DNA from 3 places in the Evansella sp. AB-rgal1 genome. Region 1 is predicted to be linked to each of the others. Evidence: riboswitches for the same ligand, from Rfam matches in the RefSeq annotation. Region 1 holds a riboswitch; each other region holds the start of a gene.
The links. Region 1 has a riboswitch for cobalamin ahead of ACERII_RS14310 (ABC transporter substrate-binding protein). Riboswitches for the same ligand answer to the same signal wherever they lie in the genome.
Positions count from the first base shown of each region.

Region 2: another riboswitch for cobalamin. It lies ahead of ACERII_RS03440 (ribonucleoside-diphosphate reductase subunit alpha); the one in region 1 lies ahead of ACERII_RS14310 (ABC transporter substrate-binding protein).
Region 3: another riboswitch for cobalamin. It lies ahead of metE (5-methyltetrahydropteroyltriglutamate--homocysteine S-methyltransferase); the one in region 1 lies ahead of ACERII_RS14310 (ABC transporter substrate-binding protein).

Region 1 covers NZ_JBGUAU010000015.1:106,752-112,780, reverse strand. Annotated here, with positions in the region: gene ACERII_RS14325 (cobyrinic acid a,c-diamide synthase CobB) at 1-248, shown strand, start outside; gene ACERII_RS14320 (cobyric acid synthase) at 241-1,743, shown strand; gene cobT (nicotinate-nucleotide--dimethylbenzimidazole phosphoribosyltransferase) at 1,767-2,816, shown strand; cobalamin riboswitch at 2,872-3,074, shown strand; gene ACERII_RS14310 (ABC transporter substrate-binding protein) at 3,246-4,259, shown strand; gene ACERII_RS14305 (FecCD family ABC transporter permease) at 4,225-5,292, shown strand; gene ACERII_RS14300 (adenosylcobinamide amidohydrolase) at 5,296-6,029, shown strand, end outside.
Region 2 covers NZ_JBGUAU010000003.1:137,309-143,337, forward strand. Annotated here, with positions in the region: gene fdhD (formate dehydrogenase accessory sulfurtransferase FdhD) at 1-724, shown strand, start outside; cobalamin riboswitch at 1,094-1,290, shown strand; gene ACERII_RS03440 (ribonucleoside-diphosphate reductase subunit alpha) at 1,482-3,644, shown strand; gene ACERII_RS03445 (ribonucleotide-diphosphate reductase subunit beta) at 3,718-4,752, shown strand; gene ACERII_RS03450 (anaerobic ribonucleoside triphosphate reductase) at 4,785-6,029, shown strand, end outside.
Region 3 covers NZ_JBGUAU010000016.1:27-6,055, forward strand. Annotated here, with positions in the region: gene ACERII_RS14455 (methyl-accepting chemotaxis protein) at 152-1,849, shown strand; gene truA (tRNA pseudouridine(38-40) synthase TruA) at 2,116-2,868, shown strand; gene ACERII_RS14465 (YqcI/YcgG family protein) at 3,171-3,920, opposite strand; cobalamin riboswitch at 4,092-4,273, shown strand; gene metE (5-methyltetrahydropteroyltriglutamate--homocysteine S-methyltransferase) at 4,468-6,029, shown strand, end outside.

The DNA.
Region 1 (6,029 bases):
AAGGAAATTTCCTTCTTAATGAAGGGGAAACAGCAAAGGGACATGAGTTTCATTATTCCACTTTTCACTCAATGAAAAAGAATGAAGTGAAGCATGCCTATGAAACAAAAGGGATGAGAGGGATACAAAAGGAAGGATTCCTTCATAAAAATGTTGTTGCTGGATATACACATATCCATTTTGCATCCTGCACAGCAATAGTAGAAAATTGGATAACAAAATGTTTGGAGTGGAAATCTCATGTCTAAAGCGATACCTATTATGATTCAAGGTACACATTCCGATGCTGGGAAAAGTGCCATTGTTACAGCGTTATGTCGGATTTTTTCTCAGGATGGTTATGTAACAGCACCCTTTAAATCACAAAATATGGCTTTGAATTCCTATATCACTGTAGATGGAAAGGAAATTGGCCGTGCTCAAGGTGTTCAAGCTGAAGCGGCAGGGGTCACTGCAACGACTGATATGAATCCAATATTAATTAAGCCAACTGGAAACTATGAGTCTCAAATTGTGGTTCATGGACAAGTCTATAAAAATATGAAGGCTGGAGAATATAGAAAAAGCTTTTACGAACAAGGCATTAAGCTGATCGAAGAGTCTTATAAAAGACTTGAAGATACATTCGAACGGATCGTCATTGAGGGTGCAGGTAGTCCAGCAGAAATAAATTTAAATGATCGGGAACTAGTAAACATGCGAGTAGCTCGGATTACAAATTCTCCAGTGATCTTAGTAGGGGATATTGAAAAAGGGGGAGTATTTGCTAGTTTAGTAGGTACATTGCAACTTTTAGAGAGGGAGGACCACCAAAGAGTTATAGGGGTAATTATTAATAAATTTAGGGGAGATGTATCCTTACTAGAACCAGGTTTATCTTGGTTTGAGGAATATAGTGGTGTTCCTGTACTTGGAGTTGTTCCTTATATTGATAATTTAATGATCGAAGCAGAAGACTCTGTGGTTTTAAGTCAGTATACATCAAAGGCGGATGCATCTAAGGAGATTGATATTGCAGTTATAAGATACCCTTTCATATCAAACTTTACTGATATTGATCCTTTTTTTGAAGAATCAGATTGCCATGTTCGTTTTGTTAAAAACCCAGAAGAACTAGGTAATCCAGATATTGTTATTCTGCCTGGTAGTAAGAATACCATCGAAGATATGTTGTTTTTATACAATAGTGGCTTGGTGAATCGCCTATTAGACCTTTCTCAAAAAGGCAAATTCATTTTCGGGATCTGTGGAGGCTATCAAATGTTGGGGAGTACTATCGAGGATCAAATGGGTATGGAATCCTCCTTGCAAAAAACAGATGGTTTGGGGATTATCCCAATGAAAACATCCATTAGAACCAAAAAAACAACGACATTATCTGAAGGTATTGTTACATATAAGGAGATGGAAATTCCTGTGACAGGTTATGAAATACATATGGGAGAATCTGATTACGAAGAGGCTTGTGAATCCTTCATTCGAATAAAAGGAAGTAGTGACGGATTCATGAGTAAAGATGGTAAAGTAATTGGAACATATTTTCATGGAATTTTTCATAACGACCTCCTAAGAGAAGAATTCCTTAATGATGTAAGAGTTAGCAAGGGTTTAAATCCCATAATAGACAGGGCTGCGTTTTCCACAAAAAGGGAGGAAGCCTTTGATCGCTTAGCTAAAGTTGTTAGAGAAAATATTAAGTTAGATGAAATTTATAAGAAAATGAGTGAATATCAAAAAGCATAGGGATAGAAGGGGATGGACAGTAAATGAGGAATACAATAGAGGCAATTCGGCCGGTCGATAAGACTGTAGGAAATGACGTTCAGGCATATTTACATACACTCACAAAGCCAATAGGTAGTTTAGGGATGTTAGAGTCACTGGCAGTTCAGTTAGGGGAAATTACATCCAATAAATTTCCTGAAGTGTCTCCGCCAGGAATTATCGTCTTTGCTGCAGATCATGGTATAGCAGATGAAGGGGTATCAGCTTATCCAAAAGAAGTAACAGCACAGATGGTCCATAATTTTTTACAAGGTGGAGCAGCTATCAATGTTCTTGCAAAACAAATTGGGGCAATGTTTCAAATTGTTGATATTGGTGTATCTACTTTTATTGAAAGTGAAAATCTCGTTAATAGAAAAATACGTAACGGAACAGGCAATTTTTTATATGAAGATGCCATGAGTAGAAAGGAAGCTATTGATGCTATTGAGGTTGGAATAGACGTAGCTACCAAACTTATTCAGGATGGTGCTAAATGTATTATTCCTGGAGAAATGGGAATTGGAAATACAACTAGTAGCAGTGCGATCCTAGCGATTCTTTCACAAGAGGATATAAGCATGATTGTCGGATCAGGTACAGGAATAACAGAAGAACAAAGAAAGTATAAAGAAAAGGTTATCCAAAACTCTATAACAAGCCGAGAACCGAATCGAGAAGACGTAATGGACGTTTTAGCAAAAGTGGGAGGCTTAGAGATTGCAGGGATGACAGGAGCTATATTAGGAGCTGCTAGTAAAAAAACACCGATTTTAATTGATGGTTTTATCAGTACTATTGCAGCTTTGGTGGCGGTGAAGCTTTGCGAACACGTAAAAGATTATTTAATTATTGGTCATCAATCAGAGGAAAGAGGACATCAAATTGCTTTAGAGATGTTAGAGTGTAAACCAATACTTAATTTGCAGTTAAGACTCGGAGAAGGAACTGGGGCAGCACTTGCCTTTCCTCTACTTAAAGCATCGGTAAATATTTTACAAGAGATGGCGACTTTCTCATCTGCAGGAGTTACAGAAAGGGAAAAACAATAATTAAAATATTTACAAAAGTAGAGTCCTAATTTATACTAATCTTCAGAACAAAAAAACGAATAAGGAACAACTTGGTTTCTTACATACAAAATTATGTAAGATGAAAAGGGAAGTTGGTGAAAGTCCAACACGGTCCCGCCACTGTAAACGTTGAGGAAGGCTAACATATCTCCACTGTGGATAGTAAGTAATGCATGGGAAGGAGTAGCTAACCGATGAAGCGTAAGTCAGGAGACCTGCCAGGGTGTGTTTTTTAAGCTCCTTCGAGGAAAAGGATGTTTAATATGCATGGTAGTTTATAAAATGGATTACCAGTCTGTCATACTGTCTAATCATAGATAGTGGATGTACATTATATGCATTTATACATTCGACGCTCTTTCTTAGGGAATAGCGTTTTTTTTGTTGTAAAAATAGGGAGGAATTGAAATGAAGAAAGAAATTTTTAAAAATTGGGGTCTAGGAAGTTTTATACTATTTTTAACGATAGTTTTATTAACTGCCTGTGGTACACCTAATGAAGAAGAAGGACAAGCTAATAATACTAATACGAATGAAAATGCCAATGAGCAAGTTGATAATGATCAAACGGAGGACACAGCAGACCAATCACAATTTCCAGTAACGATTGTTGATGATGCAGGAAGGGAAGTAACAATTGAAGAGGAGCCTGAAAGCATCATTTCTATTCAAGCAAGTATTACTGAAATCTCTTTTGCCCTCGGTTTAGGGGATAAAATAGTAGGAGTATCCGATTTTTGTAATTACCCTGAAGAGGCACAATCCGTTGAAAATGTTGGTGGACAAGATATGAATGTGGAGCTTATTTTAAGCATTCTTCCGGATATTGTTCTTGTAACCGATTATCATCATAATAATCATGGAGAAATCTTGTCTCAGTTTGAAGAGGTTGGGATAAAGGTAGTTGTTATAGGAAGTAAATCCAACTTCAATGAAGTATATGAATCGATTGCATTAATCGGCCAAACAACAGGAACTTCCAACGAAGCCGAAGCAATCATTTCTGACATGAAGGAACGTCATGAGGTATTAATAGAGAAGGCGGAAGAAATTACAGACAAAAAGAGAGTTTGGGTTGAGGTATCCCCAGCACCAGATATTTTTACAACGGGGAAAGGTACATTTATGCATGAAATGCTAGAGTCTATTCAAGCAACAAATGCAGCAGAAGATCATGAGGGATGGGTAATGCTGTCTGAGGAAGAGATTGTTCAGCTACAACCAGATGTAATTATTACAACCTACCATACAGAAGATCTTCAAGGGGAAGTCTCCTCTCGTGATGGATGGACAGAAGTTCCAGCTGTAAAAAATGGACAAATTTTTGATGTAGAAAGTGATATTGTAGTTCGACCAGGACCACGTTTAATCGAAGGAGTGGAAACTCTTGCGAAACTCATCTACCCGGAAGTTTTCAAATAGGAAAATTATTTGGCTTTACGTATTCAGTGGAGGGTTTGTACTAGGTACAGCCCTCCTTGGTTTATTAGTAAGTAGTGTTAGTGTTCCTATCCCCACAATATTTCATATTATTTTAAATAACAGTATTAATATAGGATGGCTTGAAGATATCCCAGCCAATGTAGAGTCTATTATTTGGAACATTCGACTTCCGAGAGTGTTACTTGCTTTTTTCGTTGGAGCATCATTAGCATTAGCAGGTGCAGCCTTTCAAGGATTATTACGGAATCCTCTTGCTGATCCATATACAATAGGGGTTTCCTCTGGAGCGGCTTTAGGAGCTGTTATCGTTTTGTTTTTTCAAATAAGTATCGTAGGATTAGGGGGATATACTCTTCCAGTCTTATCTATTATAGGAGGCTTTATTGCCCTACTTATTGTGTTTGGTTTAGTCAGGTTAAGTAGTAGAAGTCTAGCGATAGAAACCATCATCTTAGCAGGAATTATTGTAAGTGCATTTATTAGTTCTATTATTTCCTTAATTATTGCGTTAGGTGATCGAGACTCCATGATACAAATTATATATTGGCTTTATGGAAGTGTTCGTATGAGGGGTTGGAGTCATGTTCAATTGCTAATTCCCTTTATGATAACGGGAACACTAATTCTTTTAATGCATTATCGTGAACTAAACGCTCTTGCACTTGGTGAAGAAGCTGCGGAACAGATTGGTGTTAATGTGAATCGAGGAAAAATACTAATCTTAATAGGTGCATCGTTATTAACAGGATCCGCGGTTGCGGTTTCTGGATCGATAGGTTTTGTGGGGCTAGTAATCCCTCACCTTGTTCGTCTTATTTCAGGTCCTAATCATCGCCATGTTCTCCCGTTGTCGTTATTAACAGGCGGAGCTTTCCTAATTTTGGCGGATTTAGTTGCTAGAACGATTATTGCACCGAAAGAATTGCCAATCGGTGTTATAACAGCATTAATAGGCGCACCAGTATTTGCGTTTCTGTTAATGAAAGAGCGTATTGGTAAGGGGGCCAAATAAACCATGCTTTCGTTAAAGGGTATTGTAGGAGGATATGCTAATACTCCTATCATTAAGGGAATTGATTTAAAGATTGAAAGAGGGGAATTCTTTGCTTTGTTAGGTCCTAATGGAAGTGGGAAAACAACTCTGTTTAAATTAATCACAGGGCAACTTCCTTTACTAAAAGGGGAGAGTATAATTGATGGACAGGCCCTCTCCTCTCTTACTGCGCTAGAGAAAGCAAAGAAGATTGCAGTTCTTACTCAGGAGGCGCATGTGTCTTTTGATTACACAGTGGAAGAAATTATTAGCCTCGGTCGTTATCCATATCAAAAAGGTTTTTTAAAAAATCTTTCGAAAAAAGATTATGAAGTTATGGAAAGCGTTATGGAGATAACGAAAACAACAAATTTTGAAAAAAAACCATTTCGAACGTTAAGTGGTGGAGAAAAACAACGTGTTTTATTAGCCAAAGCACTGGCGCAAGAACCGGAGATGCTTCTCCTAGATGAGCCTACAAACCACTTAGATATAAAGCATACGTTTCAAATGCTTGATTTATTAAAAGAGTGGCAACAAGCAAGAGGATTAACGATCTTTGCTATTTTACATGATTTAAATGTTGCTTCTCTGTATGCGGACCGGGTCGGCCTATTGCATCAGGGGAAATTTTTAGAGGTTGGGGATATTAATACGTTAAGAAAAGAAGACCAATTAGAGAAGGTTTATGAAGTGCAAGTCAAGACACAATCACA
Region 2 (6,029 bases), on a different contig from region 1:
TGACTTGATCGTGTTGGAAGAGCCATTGACAATTACGGTGAATGGCCATGAATTTGGAACAATGCTCTGTACGCCAGCGGATTTAGAGGAGCTTGTCCTTGGTTTTTTGGCTTCAGAAGGGGTGATTCGGCGGGCAGATGAGGTTGACTCCGTATTGATTGATGAGGGAAAGGGCTTTGCATATGTGGTGTTGAAAAATAAGCAGGGGTTTGATCCAGAGGGGGCATTCTCGAAGCGGGTTATAGGATCATGCTGCGGAAAGAGTCGTCAATTTTATTTTCAGAGTGATGTGCGGGGTGCTAGGACAATTTTGAGAGCACCTAGTATTTCTGCTAAGCAGTGTTGTCATTTAATGAGTACGATGCAGGAGCAGGCGGAGGATTTTAAGCAAACGGGAGGTCTTCATAACGCAAGTCTTGCTTCCGTGGATGGGATTCTTGTTACGCGATCTGATATTGGGCGGCATAATGCACTAGATAAGCTTTTTGGATATTGTTTGCGAAATAATGTTTCTTTGAAAAATAAAGTAATTGTGTTTAGCGGGAGGATTTCTTCGGAAGTGTTACTGAAGGTCTCCAAAATTGGTGTGGGAATTATCATTGCTAAATCAGCACCAACTACGTTAGCAATTGAGTTGGCGAGAGATTTGGAGATTACCTTGGTGGGGTTTGTCAGGGGAGATAGGTTTAATGTTTATTCGAGAGGAGATAGGGTGGTGGGGTAGGGGGAACGTTTATGTAGTGTCAACAAGGTTCAGAAACAGGATATCGCGTTCCATGGAGCGTTTATGAGACGCGAACAAGGATCAGAAACGGAATCTCGCGTTCCATGGAGTGTTTATGTAACGCGAGCGAGGATCAGAAAAAGAATAACTAATTGATATATTTGCTATTTTTAAAAATACAAATAATGTTTCATCTCCCTATTAAAACAAACTTCACATAACTCCCAGCTAACCTATTTTTCCAAAAAAAAATCTAGGACATTTGCCTAAAAAAATATGTTTTTAACACTTAAGTATTGCAATTGTTTCCTATATTAGATAAACTCAACATACTACATCATGTTTAACGGCAATAATAAAACACTATATATTGATATTTGATTAATAGGTGCTAGTAACATAGCTTGATAGGGAATTCGGTGAGAATCCGAGACTGTCCCCGCAACTGTAAATGCAGACGAAATGAGAACGACCACTGTACTGTTCGGCTGAAAGGCCACTGTATGGGAAGGCTCAAAGTAGGAGGAAGCATAAGTCAGGAGACCTGCCTATTTTTCACGTATTCATGGCTTCGGGGATTGAGACCGTGAACGGCAGGGTATTTTTGTATTGCCCGTTTACAGGACAACGCTCCTATTAACATGCCGTTCAAAGCTCTTTCCATCGAGGGAAGGGCTTTTTCTATGCGTAAAAAGCCTACCATATAATCTAAATCATAGATAGATAAAGGGAGAGTGTAACGATGGGGATTAATGTTATGGAGGATACAAATACAAAATTGCAACAGGAGTTTGCCCACCTAAATTGGACAGGTTGGACATTTGAGAAGTCAGGGAAAGAGCTAATATTAGCTGCACTCGATCGTATATCCATGCAAGAGCCAGACTGGACATATGTTGCTGCTAGAATACGTCTCAACCAGTTATATAGTAGTGTTGCCCAATCACGCTATACGAATGGAGCCACTGTATATGAACAGTTTGAGCAGGTCGTCCACAAGCTAGTTGAGAAAAAACTATATCGTTCCACATTACTAGAAGCCTATACGAACGAAGATATTCAAACACTTGGACAAGCGTTAGAACGAGAGCGAGATAAGAAATTTACCTATTTAGGATTACATACATTGGTAGACCGGTACGTAACAAAGGATTTCGACGGATCTATCCTTGAGCTACCACAAGAACGATTTATGATCATAGCAATGACACTGATGCAAAAGGAGCCGCAACACCAACGAGTATCTCTAACCCTTGATGCATACTGGGCACTTTCAAATTTATACATGACAGTAGCAACACCGACACTAGCAAACGCAGGAAAGACTCACGGACAACTCTCTAGTTGTTTCATCGATACGATCGAGGATAGTTTACGAGGAATCTTTGATAGTACAACGGATGCTGCTACATTAAGCAAAAACGGTGGTGGGATTGGAATCTACCTTGGAAAAATTCGTGCGAGAGGCTCGTCCATTAAAGGCTATAAAGGCACATCTTCAGGGGTACTCCCTTGGATGAAACAGCTTAACAATACGGCAGTAAGTGTGGATCAACTCGGTCAACGACAAGGGGCAATCGCCGTTTACCTTGATGTATGGCATAAAGACATTTTCTCCTTCCTTGATGCGAAATTAAACAATGGAGACGAAAGAAAACGAACGCATGACTTGTTTACAGGTGTGTGCCTACCGGACTTGTTCATGGAAAAAGTGGAAGCGCGAGAAGATTGGTATTTGTTTGACCCACATGAAGTGAGACAAGTAATGGGGTTTTCCTTGGAAGACTTTTTTGATGAAAAACAAGGTTCAGGTAGTTTTCGAGAAAAGTACAAGCTTTGTGTAGAAAACCCAGAATTAACGAAGGAGTCTGTACCAGCAATTGAGATTATGAAACGAGTGATGATCTCGCAACTCGAGACTGGAACTCCCTACATGTTTTACCGAGACCAAGCAAACCGAATGAATCCCAATAACCATTGTGGGATGGTATATGGCTCCAATCTTTGCACAGAAATTATGCAAAACATGAGTCCGACGTTTGTGAAGGAAGAGGTAACGAAAGACGGATCCATTATTATTACAAAACAACCTGGTGACTATGTTGTTTGTAATCTTAGCTCCATCAATTTAGCTACGGCTGTTACGGATGATGTGCTAGAGAGACTGATTCCTATCCAGGTGAGAATGCTAGATAACGTGATTGATATAAATGAAATCGAAGTTCCGCAGGCGAAGCTGACGAATGAGAAATATCGCGCCATTGGACTTGGCACATTCGGTTGGCACCATCTTCTTGCTTTGAAAAAAATAAAGTGGGAGTCGGAGGAAGCAGTGGAGTTTGCTGATGAGTTATATGAAAAAATTGCCTATTTAACAATTGAATCTAGTATGGAGTTGTCAAAAGAAAAGGGATCCTTCAAAGTATTCGAAGGATCTGATTGGGAGACAGGTTCATTTTTTTCAAAAAGAGGGTATTCGAACGAGAAATGGTCTGACCTGACAGCAAAAGTGAAAGAGAACGGACTTCGAAACGGATATTTAATGGCGGTTGCTCCTAACTCGTCCACGGCAATTATTGCGGGTACAACAGCATCCATCGATCCGATTTATCGAAAAGAATATGCGGAGGAAAAGAAGAACTTCCGAATTCCAGTTACAGCTCCAGACATTTCAGCGGAAACAACGTGGTTTTACAAAGCAGCACATGAAACGGACCAACACTGGAGCATAAAGCAAAATGGTGCGAGACAAAAGCATATCGATCAAGGGATTTCCTTCAATATTTATGTGAAAAACACAGTGAAGGCGAAGGAACTGTTAGATATTCATGTTGCGGCTTGGAAGGAAGGCTTGAAAACGACGTATTATGTTCGTTCCACATCAAGCGAACTAGAAGATTGTGAGAGTTGTTCGAGCTAATATAGAGGTTTGAACGAGGGGATATCCCCTCGTTCAAATTGCAAGTTAAATAGATGGAAGGGGTAATCAACACATGAAATTACAAGAAAGAAAGTTGTATGATGTGACGGCACCGAATGCGTCCACAGGGATTATTAATGGAGAGAGTTCGAACGTGTTAAATTGGGATGATGTTCGTTTTCCATGGGCTTATCCTTTATATAAAAATATGTTAGCAAACTTTTGGACACCGTTTGAAATCAATATGTCCAACGACGTTCGTCAGTATGATTTGCTAGAGTCTCATGAGAAAGAGGCGTTCGATAAAATTATTGGACTGCTAGCGTTTTTAGATAGTATTCAAACGGACTATTCCATGCAAGTAGCGCGGTATTTAACGGACTCTAGTTTGTCGGCGTTAATGACGGTTTTATCGTTTCAAGAGGTCGTTCATAACCAAAGCTACTCGTACGTTTTATCAAGTGTAACAACGAAGTCAAAGCAGGACGAAATCTTTGAGTATTGGAAGCATGACAGTGTTCTTAGGGAGCGAAATGATTTTATTGCTCAAGGATATGAAGCATTTGTTAGCAATCCGACTCCGCAAACATTCTTGGAATCGATTGTGTACGATGTGATATTAGAAGGACTTAATTTTTACTCGGGATTTAGCTTTTTCTACAACTTAGCACGTAATCAGAAGATGGTATCAACGTCCACAATGATTAATTATATTAATCGGGATGAGCAGCTTCACGTGCATTTGTTTGCTAATATTTTTAAAGAATTGCTTAGGGAAAACCCAGAGCTAAATACACCTGAAAATCATAAATTTGTTCAACGTACATTTACGAAAGCGGCGGAGCTAGAGATCAACTGGGCAAAATATATCATCGGGGATAAAATCCAAGGCATTGATATAGATGAGCTAGAAGCATATATCAAGTTCATGGCGAACAAACGAGTGAATGAACTAGGTGTAGAGAGACCGTTTGAGGGCTATCGTTCCAACCCAATGCGCTGGATAAAAATATACGAAGACGTAAATAGCGGGAAAACAGACTTCTTTGAACAAAAATCACGCCAATACACAAAAGTATCAACTGATAACGGATTTGACGATTTGTAAAAATGAAATAGGGGATGGGGATCAAGTTGAATATGATAGAAACACTACAAGCAATCTCGGAGAATTGCTGTGAAGAGGGGAAAGAAAATGCCAACGTGGATGGGGGAACTCCACTTGGTAAGCTAGGCCAATTTGCGTCATTAACAGCAAAATGGTACACAGACGAGCATCTACTGACAGAAGAAGTAAGAAATGCAGAAAAGGAAAATCTCATCTATATACACGACAAAGATTTTTATCCAACAGGTTCAACAACATGTTGTCAAATCCCGTTAGGAAAACTATTAAAAAGGGGTTTCAACACAGGTCATGGGTCCATTCGACCACCAAAGACCATAGAAACGGCATTATCTTTAGCGTCGATTATTTTACAGGCTAACCAAAACATGCAGCACGGTGGACAAGCTTTCCCATGCTTTGACTATGATTTAGCGCCGTATGTTCGGAAAACCTATGAGTCTTACTATGACTCTAGTTTTTCAGAAACCGAAGAAGAGCGGGAGAAATTGGCTTGGGAAAAAACAGAGAAAGCTACATACCAAGGATGCGAAGCGTTTATTCATAATGCTAATTCCATGCACTCCAGAGGTGGGGGGCAAATCCCTTTCGTATCTATTAATTATGGTACAGACACCTCCAAAGAAGGTCGGCTGCTGATGAAGCAGTTGCTGTTGGCAACACAAGCTGGCTTAGGAAATGGAGAAACCCCTATTTTTCCTATTCAAATCTTTAAGGTGAAGGATGGGGTAAGTGGTAAAGAAGGGGATCCAAATTATGACTTGTTTCAGCTTGCTGTGGAAACAACCAGCAAACGGTTATTCCCTAATTTTAGTTTTCTAGATAGCGCCTTTAATAAGCAATTTGATACTGGTGATCCTGAATCTGAGGTTGCCTACATGGGCTGCCGAACGAGAGTGATGGGAAATATTCATGGCGATGAAACATCCATTGGGAGAGGGAATCTATCCTTTACATCCGTGAATTTAGTTAAGATAGCTCTACAATCAGAAGGGTTTCTTTCCAATTTTTTTGCGAAACTGGAGAAGGTGTCAGATCTAGTTGTAAGGCAATTGTTAGAACGTTTTCGGTTTCAATGTGAGCGACGAGCAGAAGAGTTTCCGTTTTTATATTCTCAAGGAATTTGGAGAGATGGAGAGGAACTATCAGCTAATTCCTCGGTGGCTGAGTTGTTGAAGCAAGGAACGTTAAGTTTAGGATTTATTGGCCTAGCGGAAGCATTACTTGTTTTAACAGGAAAGCACCATGGTGAATGTGAG
Region 3 (6,029 bases), on a different contig from region 1:
TTATAGTAAGAAAATAGATCATCTAATAATTATCTATTCATTTTAGATGCGTCATTAAATATTACAGTAAAAACTAAAAAAGACAATTCTATTGAAATATAGAAAACGCAAAACTATAGGGGCTATTAACATCGTTTAAGGAGAGAGCATCATGAAGGTAAAGTTGACGGTAGCAAGGAAATTGATAATTGGTTTTTTTACAGTACTAATATTATTTGGGATTGTATCAGTAATAACAAACAATGAATTTCATGATATAGATGGTGATTATACTGATTCAATCGAAGACCGTGGTTTAAAGTTACGTCTAGTAACAAATATGGAAAATGCAGTTCTATTAAAACAGATTGCTGTTAGGGGCTATTTAGTAACAGGAAATGAAGCTAACTTACGGAATTTAGAAAGTATAAGAGAACAGTTCCGAATAAATGCAGAAAAATATTTATCTCTTACCAATCTTACCGACTCAAGACAAATGGTAGAAGAGTATGTTGAATTAGAAGGACAATATGCTGAGGTAGCTCAAAAGTTAATAAATTATAGCAGACAAAATAATTCAAATCAGGTTGCAATTCTCATGAGAGAAGAGGGAGATGCTCTCACTACAAAAATTACAGAGGCGGGGGATAGTCTCCGCGAATTTCAGCTTCACCAACTTGCACTAACAAGTGATCAATTATCATCGAGCACAAGCAATGTAAGAAATTTCATCATGGGGATCAGTATTTTGGTTTTCATTGTAGGAACAATAATTGCTTTGTATATTAGTAGAATAATTGCTAAACCTGTTATTCTATTATCAGATGCTACAAAACAAATCTCAGAAGGTAATTTAACTATTGATGATGTTGTGGTAAAAAATAGAGACGAAATTGGAGAATTAGCTGTTTCATTTAATCAAATGAAAAACACATTACGCGAAGTAATTCTTGAGGTCAATACAACAGCAGAGAATGTTGCATCTTCAGCTGAAGAACTAACTGCCAGTGCAGAGCAAACGAGTTCAGCTACTAATCAAGTCGCTATTTCCATAGAAGAGGTTGCCAGTGGGGCTGAATTACAAGAAAAAAATACAGAAGAGAGTGCTAATGCTGTTGGAGAAATGGCTATTGGAATCCAGAGAGTTGCAGAATCAACTTCAAGTGTAGCAGAATCTGCTCAAGATACAACGCAGCAAGCAAGTAGTGGTAATAGTTCTTTGAAAAAAGTAGTGGATCAAATGAACTCTATTAATGCTTCTGCACAGGAAACTAGTGTAGTAATTCAGGAACTAGATAAAAATTCCGTAGAAATAGGTAAGATCATAGATGTAATAACAGGAATAGCAGATCAAACAAATCTATTAGCACTTAATGCTGCCATTGAATCAGCGAGAGCAGGTGAACATGGACGTGGTTTTGCAGTTGTAGCAGATGAAGTAAGGAAGTTAGCTGAACAATCAAAAGAAAGTGCAAATCAAATAGCTACTTTGATCGCAGCTATACAGCAAAGTACTTCACAAGCTGTAGTAGCCATGAATAGAGGAGCTTCAGAAGTGAGTGAAGGAATGAATCTAGTTGAAGAAACAGGAAAGAATTTTGAACAGATTCTATCATCTATTGAAAAAGTAAGTTCAGAAATTCAGGAAGTTTCTGCTGTAACGGAAGAAATGTCAGCAAGTGTGGAACAGGTGAATGCATCAATAGACGAAGTATCTAGCATAGCAAAAGTATCTGCACAGAATACTAGTGATATTGCTTCTGCTTCAGAAGAACAATTAGCATCAATGGAGGAGATTACTTCTTCTGCGAGTACTTTGGCAGAAATGGCAGAAAATATGAGGGTAATGATATCTAAATTCAGAATATAATTATTCAAAAGGCTTATGGTAAAGGACTATGTTGATTTTAATAATACCCCTCTTGGATAATGTCCATAGAGGGGTATTATATTAAACCCATTTAAACTTTTACTGAAACATCATCAGACTAAATGATAAAAATAATGGGGTAGCATTATTACACTTATGAAAATTAGGTGTTTGCGCAAAATAATAGTGAATTAATTAGGACTCCGTAGTTTATTCTGTTAACCTTATTGTTAGTAACGGAAATTACATAAAAAAAGGAGATAAACATGTTTAACTATAAATTACTTATTCAATATGATGGCGGGCGATATAAAGGCTGGCAGCGACTTGGTGATGACGAAAATACTATTCAAGGAAAAATTGAGAATGTATTATCGGAAATGGCTGGTTATAAAATTGAGATTATCGGCAGCAGTCGAACGGATGCAGGTGTTCATGCCCTAGCACAAATTGCAAATTTTAAGTTAGAAGAGGAAATGGCGGAGGCGGATATAAAAAAGTACCTAAATCGTTATTTACCACAGGATATTAGTGTATTAGATGTAACTAGTGTTCATGAAAGATTTCATTCTCGATACAATACAAAGGACAAGACATATGTATATAAGATCTGGAATGAAGAGCATACAAATCCATTTATTCGAAAACATAGTATGCATGTGGAAAAAAACTTAGATCTAGAAGAAATGAAAGAAGCTAGCAAACACTTCATTGGAGAGCATGACTTTACTGCATTCTCCAATGCTAAATCGAAGAAAAAATCCATGGTGCGAGAAATATATTCGATCGAACTAGAGGAAAAGGCTGGACTAATTGAAATAAGCATCCGTGGAAATGGGTTTTTATATAATATGGTTCGGAAAATTGTTGGTATTTTAATTGAAGTAGGTTTAGGAAAACAGGAAATTCATTCCATTGCAGGAATGTTAAAATCAAAGGAAAGATTTCCAGCACTCATGGCAGAACCACAAGGATTGTTTCTAGAGAAAATTAGTTTTTCGAGTAAAAACCTCAAATAACAATTTCTAAATAATGTAAAATAATCAGAAACAGAGTCAGAAAGCTTTGGACTCTGTTTTTTTTGTACGTTAGGAATTTTAGTTTCACTAAAGGATTAAAGTGTAAGAAAACTAAGCCTTTCGTCAATGAGGATTTGGCGATAAACCTTAGTTTTTCTTATTATAGAAATACCAAACCGAAATGTAAGATTGTAGTTATGTTAGTATTATGAATACTTCATCTATATGCCGAGTATTTGTCATCTTAGTCATACCGATTTTCTATACAATACATCATCCACTTTTTTTCACAGTAAAAATGACTAATCCTTCTTACTTGATTTCCATAGATGGCGAAAAGGACACTTCGTTAAAGAAGAATCATCATCTCGTAGAAAATATTGTTTCCACTCAAAATTATCACTTTCTCCATAGCTATTAAGATCAGGATGTATAGAAATAGAGTCATAGTTTTCAAGTCGAGCCCTTATATGATATTTTATATTTTGTGCATGGGTAGGAGAGTTATTGAACTCCGTTAAAACCCACCTCGGTGTGATTGCTAGCATCATTGTTGGAAAATATCTGCTTTTTCGATTTGTATGTGCTGGTGTGGCACAATACATAAAGTATTTTTCCCTATGAAAACAGAATTCCCAGAGGGAGTTATGAGGATCTGTAGGGATTTCTTCGGGCCATTTTTCTTTGTCCACGTTAGTTAAGTCACTTAAATGATTCCAAAATAATTGCTCATACTGTTCAATTGTGTAGGAGTCCTTCATCTCCTGTGGAATATCATAAAACACAATGAGTGATGTGTAGTTTCCTAGCTTTTTTGATGATTTCGAGAACTCCGTTAATACATGAGCTAATTCGTCTACCGTCTCAGTTTTCCTAGGATCGCCAAGAAAGCCATAGCAAAAATGATGTAAAGTATATCCGATTGTTGCCGGAATACAGGGAAACAGATTATCTTTATCTGTCATTGTTTCCTCAAACTTTTCTAGATAATATTTCTCTGTATTAGAAAGACTGTGGGATGAAAACTCGTCCTTTCTATATAATCGTTTCATTATACTCACCTCTGATTCAATTGATTTTACAATCTATTCAGAAAAGGAATCATATGGTGGATGTCTTACTAAAAATGGGCGTTTAGGTAGTTTATATTGCACTAATCTCATAGGAATAATATAAAATAACTGTATACAACATTTTATCTATATGATATAGTAAGTAAAATTACATATCGTGTAAGAATTGGTGCCAAGCAAAGGCTTGGCTTAAAAGGGAAGAACGGTGAAAGTCCGTCGCTGTCCCGCAACTGTAAATCGGAGCAAATCACGAAGACCACTATCATAATGATGGGAAGGTGTGAGGAGCATTGAAGATAAGCCAGGAGACCTGCCAACTTCTAGTACACACCAAATACCTACGTGGAAATAGGTGGTGAAATTAATTTGTACGACAAACGAGTTATGAGTTGCATGTGAAGCATGCTTTCTTAGGTGTACCCATTACTTGCTTGTATAGCCATTTCCCTTCCGTGGAGATGGCTTTTTGTGTTTGGAAAATATGTAATGAAAGAAAATAGTGCAAATATGAGGAGGAACTTTGGGAATGAAAGTAATTAGTACAGCTGTTGGATATCCGTATATTGGAGAGAATCGCGAATGGAAACGTTGTTTAGAAGCCTATTGGAAAGGTGAATTACAAGAGGAGACCTATCTAACAAACATGAAATCTATTCGATTGGAAAACTTGAAACGTCAGCAAGCATTGGGGTTAGAATTACTAACAGTAGGTGATTTCACCTTTTACGATCGTATGCTTGACCATGCGACTATGTTTGGGATGGTTCCTGATCGTTATCAGTGGAAAGACGACAAGGTAGATCTATCAACATATTATGCTATGGCTCGTGGGGCTAATAATGCAGTAGCTTGTGAAATGACAAAGTGGTTTAATACTAATTACCACTACATTGTACCGGAATATGAAGATCAACAACTTCGATTAACAAGAAACTATATTTTAGATTACTATCAAGAAGCGAAGCAAGAATTAGGAATAAATGCTAAACCAACGATAATAGGTCCCTATACGTTTGTACAGCTAACGAAAGGGTATGATGAAAAGTCGAAAGCTTTATTATATGTAAAGCTACTTCCTCTCTATGTACAATTATTGCAGCAACTTGTTGATGCAGGAGCAGAATGGATTCAAGTGGAGGAACCTGCTTTGGTCTTAAGTTTATCCGAGGATGATGTAAAGCTAGTGCAAGAAATTTATAAGCAAATAGCCACAGAAGTACCAAGAGCTCAAATCATGTTACAAACATACTTTGAGGGTCTTTCCGCTTATGAAAAATTGTCGCAATTACCTGTTGCAGGGATTGGGCTTGATTTTGTACATGGAAAAAAAGAGAATATGAACTCTATTCGAAAATATGGATTCCCTGAACAGAAAGTATTAGGAATTGGTATTGTAAACGGTCGAGATATATGGCGAGGCAATTTGGCAGAGATGTCAACGGATATAAATGCAATTGTAAAATTAACGAATGCAAAACATACTTGGATACAGTCTTCATGCAGTTTGCAACATGTACCTGTAACTACGAAAACGGAAACGAACTTAGATAAGACATTAACGAATGCTCTAGCGTTTGCAGATGAAAAAGTGTCCGAAATACTGGATGTTTCCATCTTCATAAAAGAAGGTGAGTGGTCGAATAAGAATTGCTTATCACAAAGTATGCAAGCAATCGATGCATTAGCAAATCATGAAAGTAGAAAAAATGAAGTAGTAAAAGAACTTCTATTACACGTGCAACCAGAAGATTTTCAAAGACCTATGTCTTATGTGGACCGCCAAGTCTTACAACAAAAAGTACTACAACTGCCGGATTTTCCAACAACAACGATCGGTAGCTTCCCTCAGTCACCTGAAGTAAAACGTACACGGACTGCGTGGAGGAAAAAAGAAATTACAGATGCAGTTTATGAAGAGTTTGTTAGAAAGGAAACAGCTCGTTGGATTCAGATCCAAGAAGATATTGGACTAGATGTATTTGTACATGGGGAGTTTGAGCGAACAGACATGGTGGAGTATTTCGGTGAGAAGCTAAGTGGTTTTGCATTTACTGATAATGCTTGGGTTGTGTCCTATGGATCTCGTTG